4 regions of the Stenotrophomonas sp. YJH_SMC_65 genome follow, and region 4 is predicted to be linked to each of the others. Evidence: predicted binding sites of a transcription regulator. Region 4 holds the regulator's gene; each other region holds the start of a gene.
What was found. The regulator FliA, encoded in region 4, starts transcription of late flagellar genes. The targets are predictions, from matches to a motif close to TAAAGTTTNNCNNNCNNNGGCCGATAA.
Positions count from the first base shown of each region.

Region 1: AC5P7A_RS14135 (methyl-accepting chemotaxis protein) is a predicted target of FliA. The motif match lies at 1,337-1,363, and genes of this name have one in related genera.
Region 2: AC5P7A_RS20410 (methyl-accepting chemotaxis protein) is a predicted target of FliA. The motif match lies at 1,524-1,550, and genes of this name have one in related genera.
Region 3: AC5P7A_RS14020 (flagellin) is a predicted target of FliA. The motif match lies at 1,193-1,219, and genes of this name have one in related genera.

Region 1 is NZ_JCAFSR010000007.1:24,961-27,159, forward strand. It holds gene AC5P7A_RS14130 (hypothetical protein) at 1-19, opposite strand, end outside; gene AC5P7A_RS14135 (methyl-accepting chemotaxis protein) at 118-1,308, opposite strand; gene hflD (high frequency lysogenization protein HflD) at 1,527-2,141, opposite strand; gene mnmA (tRNA 2-thiouridine(34) synthase MnmA) at 2,138-2,199, opposite strand, start outside.
Region 2 is NZ_JCAFSR010000015.1:35,693-37,891, reverse strand. It holds gene AC5P7A_RS20410 (methyl-accepting chemotaxis protein) at 1-1,293, opposite strand, end outside; gene AC5P7A_RS20405 (DUF5694 domain-containing protein) at 1,874-2,199, shown strand, end outside.
Region 3 is NZ_JCAFSR010000007.1:382-2,580, forward strand. It holds gene AC5P7A_RS14020 (flagellin) at 1-1,098, opposite strand, end outside; gene flgL (flagellar hook-associated protein FlgL) at 1,498-2,199, opposite strand, start outside.
Region 4 is NZ_JCAFSR010000017.1:27,602-29,800, reverse strand. It holds gene AC5P7A_RS20970 (protein phosphatase CheZ) at 1-344, opposite strand, end outside; gene cheY (chemotaxis response regulator CheY) at 344-736, opposite strand; gene AC5P7A_RS20960 (RNA polymerase sigma factor FliA) at 794-1,540, opposite strand; gene AC5P7A_RS20955 (MinD/ParA family ATP-binding protein) at 1,537-2,199, opposite strand, start outside.

The DNA of each region.
Region 1 (2,199 bases), on a different contig from region 4:
GGGCGCGGATCAGGGTCATGGTGCGCGTACAGGATGCATCCAATGGCGGGTTACAGGCAAAGGCCCCGGGCGAACCGGGGCCTTGCGGGCTGCCGGCGAGGGCAGCGGACATCAGGATCAGAACAGCTCGACGGTGCCGGCGCCCATGCTCTGCTGGGCGACGGGCTTGTGCGGCGGGCGTTCCCATTCGCTGCGCAGCTCGCGCAGACGGTTGCCGGTGCGCTGCAGGGCGCTGGCGATCTCTTCGTCGAACACGCCGCCATTGCGGTGCAGCAGTTCCTGCAGGGCCACCGCTTCGCGGTTGATCGCGGTCAGGCGGTCCAGGTGGGTGTGCACACCGCCCAGCGCCTGGGTGGCGATGTCTTCGAACTGCAGGGCACGCACGGCTTCGGCCACGCTGCCATCGATCGCACGGGCGCACTCGGACACTTCGCGCATGCCGTCGCCCAGCGAGGCGTTGATCTGCGCGACGTTGTCGAGCATCGCTGCTGCTTCCTGGCGGGCTTCGCGGGAGCGGTCCATATCGCGCGAGGCCATGTGCGAAACCGTCTCGCGCACCTTGGCGATGGCGTCCTTGGAGCTGTGCGCCAGCTTGCGGATCTGCTCGTTGAAGGTGGTCGAGCGCTCGGACAGGTTGCGCACTTCGTCGGCGACCACGGCGAAGCCACGACCGGCTTCACCGGCACGCGCCGCTTCGATGGCCGCGTTCAGCGCCAGCAGGTTGGTCTGGTCGGCGATCGACTTGACGTCTTCCAGCAGCGCGAAGATGCCATCCAGGTGCTGCGCCATCTGGTCGATGTGCTGCACGGTGGTGCTGCTCTGGCCGCTTACCTGCTCCAGTGCTTCCACCAGCTGTTCCATGCGGTGGCTGGCGTGCTGGGCGAAACGGGCAACGTCGAGGCCGGCATTGCCTTCATCACCGGCGCGGTCGACGATGCGCGACAGGGCCTGGCTCTGCTGGCGCGACTTGCGGTTCATGGCATCGAAGCTGCCGCCCAGGCTGGAGACGGCCTGGCGGATCAGGTCACGGGCGCGTTCCACTTCGCCACGCGAACCGTCGATCTCGTTGCCGACGAAGTTGCGCAGCTCGGTCAGCAGCTGGTCCTGTTCGCGCAGGACACGGGCGTGCTCGGGGGAACGATGTGCCTGGGCGCGGGTGGTCCACCACGCAAAGCCGAGCCAGCTCAGCGTCATCGTGGTCAGGATCGCCCAGCGCAGGGCGGCCGGCCATTCGAAACCGATGGCGAAGGGGAGCAGCAGGGTCAGAGCCAGGGGGGCGGCCAGACGGATGAAAATGCGTGAGTACATGGACGTTCTCGGGAGGTGCACGGAGGATGTATCGGCCGTACCCCCTTTCTCTTTAACGTCGATGTGCCTCGAAGTGCATTCTGAATGCGCCGGTTTTCCGGCGCCTTGGCGGCCTCGGGGTCAGAGCCCTTTCCGTGCCGGAAAGGGATCCGACCCCTTGGGCAGGCGCAACGGGGTCGGATCCCTTTTCCATGGAAAAGGGCTCTGACCCCACACCCTCAGGCCAGCAGGCGGTCCACGGCCTCGATCATCGCCTTGCGGCTGAACAGGAAGTCCCAGTAGCTGCCGCCCAGCTGGCGCCACAACACCGCCGAACGCACCGCGGCCAGCAGCAGGGCACGGATCTCCGCCACCACGCCGGCCTGGCCCAGGTAGTGCGGGTTGCCCTGCACCATCACCCGCGGTTTCAGGTGGCTGATGGTGTCGGCATACAGGCCGCCGAGGTTGGCCAGTACGTCCGGGTGGCCACTGTCGCCCAGTTCGGTGGCCTGGCGCTGGGCGCGCTCGATGCCCGAGGCGACCTTGTTCACGGTCGCCCCATCCTGCACGAAGCGGCGCTCCAGCTGCAGCACCGACAGGGCCAGCTTGGGCAGGATCGGGTCCTGGCCCTGGCTGCGGAAGTAGTTGTGCAGCAGGCGCAGGCCGGACTTCAGTGCATGACGGTCACCGAACACCGCCTGCGGCGAGGACGCATCGACGCGGAACACGCTGTCCACGGCGGTGCGCACGGCGGCGGCGTCGGAATGGCCGGTATCGGCGATGCGGCGCACCTGCTGCAGGGCCTGGGCAATGCCGGCCAAGGCCAGGACGCGGTCGTCGACAGTGAAACTCATGCAGCGATTACCTCAAAAGGGGAGGGGGTGGTGCGCAGGCGTTGTTCCAGCGGCGCAT
Region 2 (2,199 bases), on a different contig from region 4:
CGCGTTGATCACCGCCATGGTTTCCACCACTTCGTGCACTACGTTACCGCCGCGCGCGGCGACATCGGCGGCACCACCAGCCAGCTGACTGGCCTGCCGTGCGTTGGTCGCGGTGCGCTGCACGGTCTCGGCCAGGCCCTTCATCGACACCGCGGTCTCCTCCAGCGACGCTGCCTGCTGCTCGGTGCGCTGCGACAGATCGCTGTTGCCCTGCGCGATCTCGGTGGCACCGACGGCGATGGTGTCAGCGGCGAACTTGATCTGGCCGATGATCGCGGCCATCGCCTCGACCAGCGAATTCACCCCTTCGCACAGCTCGGCGATCGGCCCGGTCTTGTCGGCGGTGGCCACGCGCCGGGTCAGGTCGCCCTCCTTGGCGGCCGCCACCACTTCACGGGTCTGCGCCACGGCACGCTGCATGGCCTGGTTCTCATGCACCTGCGCGGTGATGTCGGTGGCGTACTTGACCACCTTGAACGGCTTCCCGTTGAGGTCCAGGATCGGGTTGTAGGACGCCTGGATCCAGACCTCGCGTCCGCCCTTGCCGAGGCGCCGGTACTGGCCGGCATCATATTCGCCACGGCCGAGCTTTTCCCAGAACTGCCGATACTCGGCACTGCTGCGATACTCAGGTTCGACGAACAGCGAGTGGTGCTGGCCACGCACATCATCCAGGCTGTAACCGGTGGCAGCCAGGAAGTTGTCGTTGGCCGACAGGATGCGGCCATCCATGCTGAACTCGATCACCGCCTGCGACTTGTCGATCGCCGCCAGCTGGCCGGCCGAGTCGGCCGCCTGCAGCTTCTGCGCAGTGATGTCAGTGGCGAACTTGACCACCTTGTACGGACGCCCCTGTCGGTCCAGCACCGGGTTGTACGAGGCCTGGATCCAGATCTCGCGCTGGTTCTTGCCAAAACGCCGGTACTGGCCCGCGTCATATTCGCCACGACCCAGCCGCGCCCAGAAGTCACGGTATCCGGCGCTGCGCGCCTGCTCGGGGTCGACGAACAGGGAATGATGCTTGCCCTGGATCTCCTCCAGCCGGTAACCCATCGCCTGCAGGAAGTTGTCGTTGGCCTGCAGGATGGTGCCATCAAGGGCGAACTCGATGACCGCCTGGACCCGGTGCAGCGCCGCGACCTGCGCCTCCAGCTCGGCACGGCCATCGGCCGCCGCCTCGACGCCGCTGCGGTGCTGCGGTGCCAGCGCGCCCAGCAGGGCGCGCCACGGCGACCAACGGGTATGCAGCTCGGCCGGCGCCTGCGCGCCCGCCGTAAAGCCTGGAATGAGCATTGTCTGATCCTCGGTGTCCGGTAAGCGGTTGCGACCCGACGGGCGGGATGCCCGGCGGCAACTTCAGTTGCTTGGGACTACAGGTACCGGCAGGCACCCCTCGAGCGGCTGGCAAGAACGTCTGGTGCGGGTGCGATCGGCATAGGGAGCGGCGGAACACACAGCGCGGGCCGCCCGTCGGGGGCAGCCTGGGGTCCTGCAGCGGGCGACTTGAGCGGGATCCAGAGGGAATATCGGCGATGCGATCGGTGGCTTTAGCCGGATTCCGCGACGTCCGTCGCATCTTCAGATGCTGCTGCAGGGATGCGGTAGACAATCGCGATGCACTTCACATTCTGCTCACGCGCGACAGGGGCACCGCCGAGCGGTTTCGCCAGGCGCCGGCTGGGCAGGTTCTGCTCGGCACCGGGTGTCGTCAGGGCATATGTCGCGCGTTGTCGCCGTCACTGGGCATAGCCTTGCCCGGCACGCGGATGCAGTTCAAGCGGAAAAGGTTTGCATGACCAACGGGAGATCCGATGGCAGATGAAACTGGCCAGCATGCAGCGAACCGCAGGACGCTCACTGACACGGAGATCGCATGTTCCCACGCCTGGCCAGTTTCCTCATCCTGGGCCTGTGCAGCAGCGGCGCCTTCGCTGCCGACGCCACCTACCGCCCCAGCTTCCATCCCGACCAGCTGAAGGGCCCGCCTGCCGGGCGCCCGAACGAAGTGCTGGTACTGGGCACCACCCACTTGTCCGGCCTGCCCAAGTCCTTCCAGCCCGCCTTGCTTGAACCGTTGCTGCAGCGACTGGTCGCCTGGAAGCCCGAGCTGATCGCCACCGAAGACCTGTCAGGCCTGCAGTGCGATTTCATGCGTCGCTACCCGGCACGCTATGCGGAGAGCGTGGCCACCTACTGCTT
Region 3 (2,199 bases), on a different contig from region 4:
GGTATCGCGGATGCGGCTGCGCGACGCGGACAGGTTCTCCGAGGAGGTCTGCAGGTTGGCCACCACCGAGGTGAAGCGGTTCTGGATCGCGCCGAGGTCGGCGCGGACGCTGTTGACCGATTCCAGGGCCTTGTCGACGATCGACATCGCCTTCTGTGCGCCTTCGGCGGTAGTGACGTTCAGGTCCTTGACGAAGCTGGCCGCTGCACCGGTCAGGGTGCCGCCGTTGGTGCTGGTCTCGGTCAGGCCCAGGCCGGCGAGGGTCGCGGCGGTGGCGCCGGCCGGCGGAGTCGCCGCGCTGACACCCAGCGCGAAGGTCTGGCCATCCTTGACCGAGGCCAGGCTGACGACGCCGGCATTGACCGAGGCAACCACGCCGGTTTCGCCCAGCTTGTTGTTGATCGCCGCGGCGGTGGCCGAGGTGATCGATTCGCCGGCCTTCACCGTGAAGTCGCTGATGGTGACCGTGGTGGCGGTGCCGCCCGGCGGGGTGACCGAGACCTGCAGGCCGGAGAAGGTGGTGTCGGCCGTCGCCTTGTCCACCGCCAGTGCGGTGCCGGTATAACCGTTGGCGAAGGTGGCCGCGCCCAGCGAATCGGCCTTGGCGTTGACCACGCTGTTGATGGCGATGGCCTGTCCGGCGTTGGCACCCACCTGGAACAGCTGGCTGGTGAAGCTGCCGTCCAGCAGCTTGGTGCCGTTGAAGTCGGCCTGCTTGGCGACGCGGTCGATCTCGCTGACCAGCTGGGTCACTTCAGCCTGCAGGGCCTTGCGGTCGCTGGCCGAGTTGGTGGCATTGGAGGCCTGCACACCCAGTTCGCGGATGCGCTGCAGGTTGTTGCCGACTTCGTTCAGCGAACCCTCGGCGACCTGGGCCAGCGAGATGCCGTCGTTGGCATTGCGGATGGCCACGTCCAGACCACGGATCTGGGTGGTGAAGCGCTCGCTGATGGCCAGGCCGGCCGCGTCGTCCTTCGCGCTGTTGATGCGCAGGCCGGACGAGAGGCGCTGGATGGTGGTGGCGAGCGAGCTGCCGCTGGTGCTCAGGTTGCGCTGAGCGTTGAGCGACATCGTATTGGTGTTGATTACCTGTGCCATGGGGTCGTCTCCTCTTATATGGAACCCGTTGGTGAATGAAACGAAGCGCCGCCTGTTTTTTTGTGTGGCTGTGTGCTTCGCCGTTGCCAAATGAATAACGGCGCTTTGTCAACAACCTTTAGCCGTGAATTCCGTTGAAGCCAGAATTCGTTGCCTGAAGCTGTTTTCCCGGGGTTTTCAGCCCTGTTGCCAGGGTGGAAGCGGCCCCGGGAGGGGCGGTCGGGCAGGGCCTGACCAGCGCTGATGAAGGTATCGGCGGGGTCGGGCCGGGCTTGATGGAGAATCACGGAAAATCGGCCGGCGACGGCCAGGTGGCCGCGCAGCGGCGGGCAGGCGCGCAAACGAAAAAGGCCGCGATGCAGGGCATCGCGGCCTTTCGGGACTGACGCGGGCGGCGCGTCAGCGCAGCTTGTTGAACAGCGACATCGACTGCATCTGCGAGAAGATCGTCTGCGCCGCCTGCAGCGCGGTGCTCTGCAGCTGGTACTGGCTCAGCGCATCGGCGTAATCCAGGTCGCGCATCTGCGACAGCGTGGTCTTCAGGGTCACGCCATTGGCCTCGCGCATGTCGGCGGCATTGTCCAGCGCCTTCAACTGCGCACCGCCTGCGGCACGCGAATCGATCATCCGCTCGGAAGCGCGCGCCACGTCGCGCAGTGCGCTCTGCAGCTGGTTCTGCTGCGCAGTCATCTGCGCGGTGGTACCGGTGTCGGCACCCAGCGCCGCCACCAGGTTGTCCATGGTGGAGAAGATGTCGCGGCTGCTGGCGGCCTGTACGCTGAAGCTGTCGCCCGCTGCCGGTGCGCCGGTGATGCGCAGGCGCACACCGTTCACTTCCAGATCGTCGCCGGCCTTGTAGGTGCCGGCTCCGGTCACGTTGCCCGCACCATCCACCACCTCGTACTGGTTGCCAGTGGTGAAGCGCACGCTGAAGCCCTGGCCGTTCCAGCTGTCGCTGCCGTCGCGGGTGATGTTGGTCAGCACGCCGTTGCCGGTGTTGCCGGCCGCGGCGCTGCCGTCGACGAAGCCATCGCCGGTGGGAATGCGCATGAAGATCTCGCTGCCGGGCAGCGCGTCCTTCACGTAGGTATCCGGACCGAC
Region 4 (2,199 bases):
CCTGGCTGCAGGCCTTCGGCGCGCAGCTGCTCGGTCAGGCTGCGGCATTCCTCGGCCAGGTCCAGGGTGCGGTGGGTAGCCTGTTCGGTCATCGCCACCACGTGGTCCAGACGTGCGCACGCATCGTCCAGTTCGCCGGCCTCGCTGGGCACGGTCGGCAGTTCGCCCAGGGCCTGCCCCAGCTCGCGGGCCAGCCGCGAGAGGCCGCTCATCATCGGCTGCGTGCGCAGCGCGACCAGTCCGTCGATGCGTTGCCGCCAGGCGGCTTCGTCACCGGACTCCAGGGCATCCAGGGCTTCCTGCAGTCGCAGGGCGAGGGCGTTCTTGTCGACCGTGGTATCCATCAGGCGCTGGCCGCCAGGCGTTCGAAGATCTTGCCCAGCTTCTCTTCCAGCGTCTGCGCGGTGAACGGCTTGATGATGTAGCCGTTCACGCCGTTCTGGGCCGCTTCGATGATCTGCTCGCGCTTGGCTTCGGCGGTGACCATCAGCACCGGCAGGGTCTTCAGCTTGGCGTCGGCACGGATCGCCTTGAGCAGTTCGATGCCGGTCATCACCGGCATGTTCCAGTCGGTGACGACGAAATCGAAGGGCTGGCTCTGCAGCAGCGACAGCGCGGCATGCCCGTCCTCGGCTTCGGCGGTGTTGGTGAAGCCCAGATCGCCCAGCAGGTTCTTGACGATTCGACGCATGGTCGAGAAGTCGTCGACGATGAGGATGCGCATGTTCTTGTTCAAAGCAGAGTTCCTTTGTTGTTCATTCCGGGCGACCGGGGGCAGTCGCCTCGGGGATGTTCATTCTTCCAGGCCGGCGTCGACGGCCTCGAAAATCTTCAGGCGGCCGCGCAGGCGCAGCACGGCCTGGCCATGGATCTGGCAGACCCGCGACTCGCTCACGCCGAGCACCGCGCCGATCTCCTTCAGGTTCAGCTCCTGCTCGTAGTACAGCGAGAGCACCAGCTGTTCGCGCTCGGGCAGGTGGCCGATGGCCTTGCCCAGCTCGCGACCGAACTCGCCGCGCTCCAGCACCTGCTGCGGGGTCGGGCCGCCCTGGGCGACGGTATCCAGTTCGCCCTGGTCTTCGATGCGCGACTCCAGGCTCAGCACCTGGCCACGTGCGGCGTCTTCCATCAGCCTCAGGTACTCGGGCAGCGGCATCTCCATCGCGGCGGCCACTTCGGTGGCGCTGGCGGCACGGCCCGTGCTCTGTTCCAGGCGGCGGATGGTGGCGGCGGCATCACGGGCACGGCGGTGCACCGAGCGCGGCACCCAGTCGCCACGGCGGATCTCGTCGATCATCGAGCCGCGGATGCGGATCGATGCATAGGTCTCGAACGAGGCGCCCTGGTCGGCGTCGTAGCTGCGCGAGGCTTCGATCAGGCCCATCATGCCGGCCTGGATCAGATCATCGACTTCGACGCTGGCCGGCAGGCGCGCGGCCAGGTGGTGGGCGATGCGTCGCACCAGGTCCGAATGCTGGGCGATGACCTCGTTGGCCGCCGAGCGCTGGACTTCCCTGTACTGGTGGGCTGCGCCTTTCATGCGGCCACCCCACGCTGCTTGAGGATGCGTTCGAGGAAGAACTCGACGCCACCGCGCGGTTCGGTCGGTGCCTGCCAACGCGCGGTGCGGCGTGCGATCTCGGTGATCGCCAGCGCCGACGGGCTGGATGGATAGGCCTTCACCACCGGCTGCTGGCGCTGCACCGACAGGCGCAGCCAGTCATCCTGCGGCACGCAGCCCAGGTAGTTCAGCGAGACATCGGCGAGGAACTTCTCGCAGACGCGGGTCAGCTTCTCGTACAGCACGCGGCCCTCGTTCGGGTCGCGCACCATGTTGGCCACCACCTGGATGCGGTCCACGCCGCGCTCGCGCGACAGCACCTTGATCAGTGCGTAGGCGTCGGTGATCGAGGCCGGTTCGTCACAGACCACCACCACGGTGTCCTGCGCGGCCTGGCAGAAGGTCAGCACGCCGTCGGTGATGCCGGCGGCGGTATCGACCACCATGATGTCCAGCTCGCGTTCCAGTTCGGAGAACACGTTGACCAGGCCGACATGCTCGGCCGGGGCAAGCTCGGCCATGTGCCGGCGGCCGGAAGCGGCCGGGACCACCAGCACGCCGTTCGGGCCTTCGACGATGACGTCGTCCAGCGAGCAGCGGCCGGCCACCAGGTCGGCCAGCGTAAAGGTGGGGTTCAA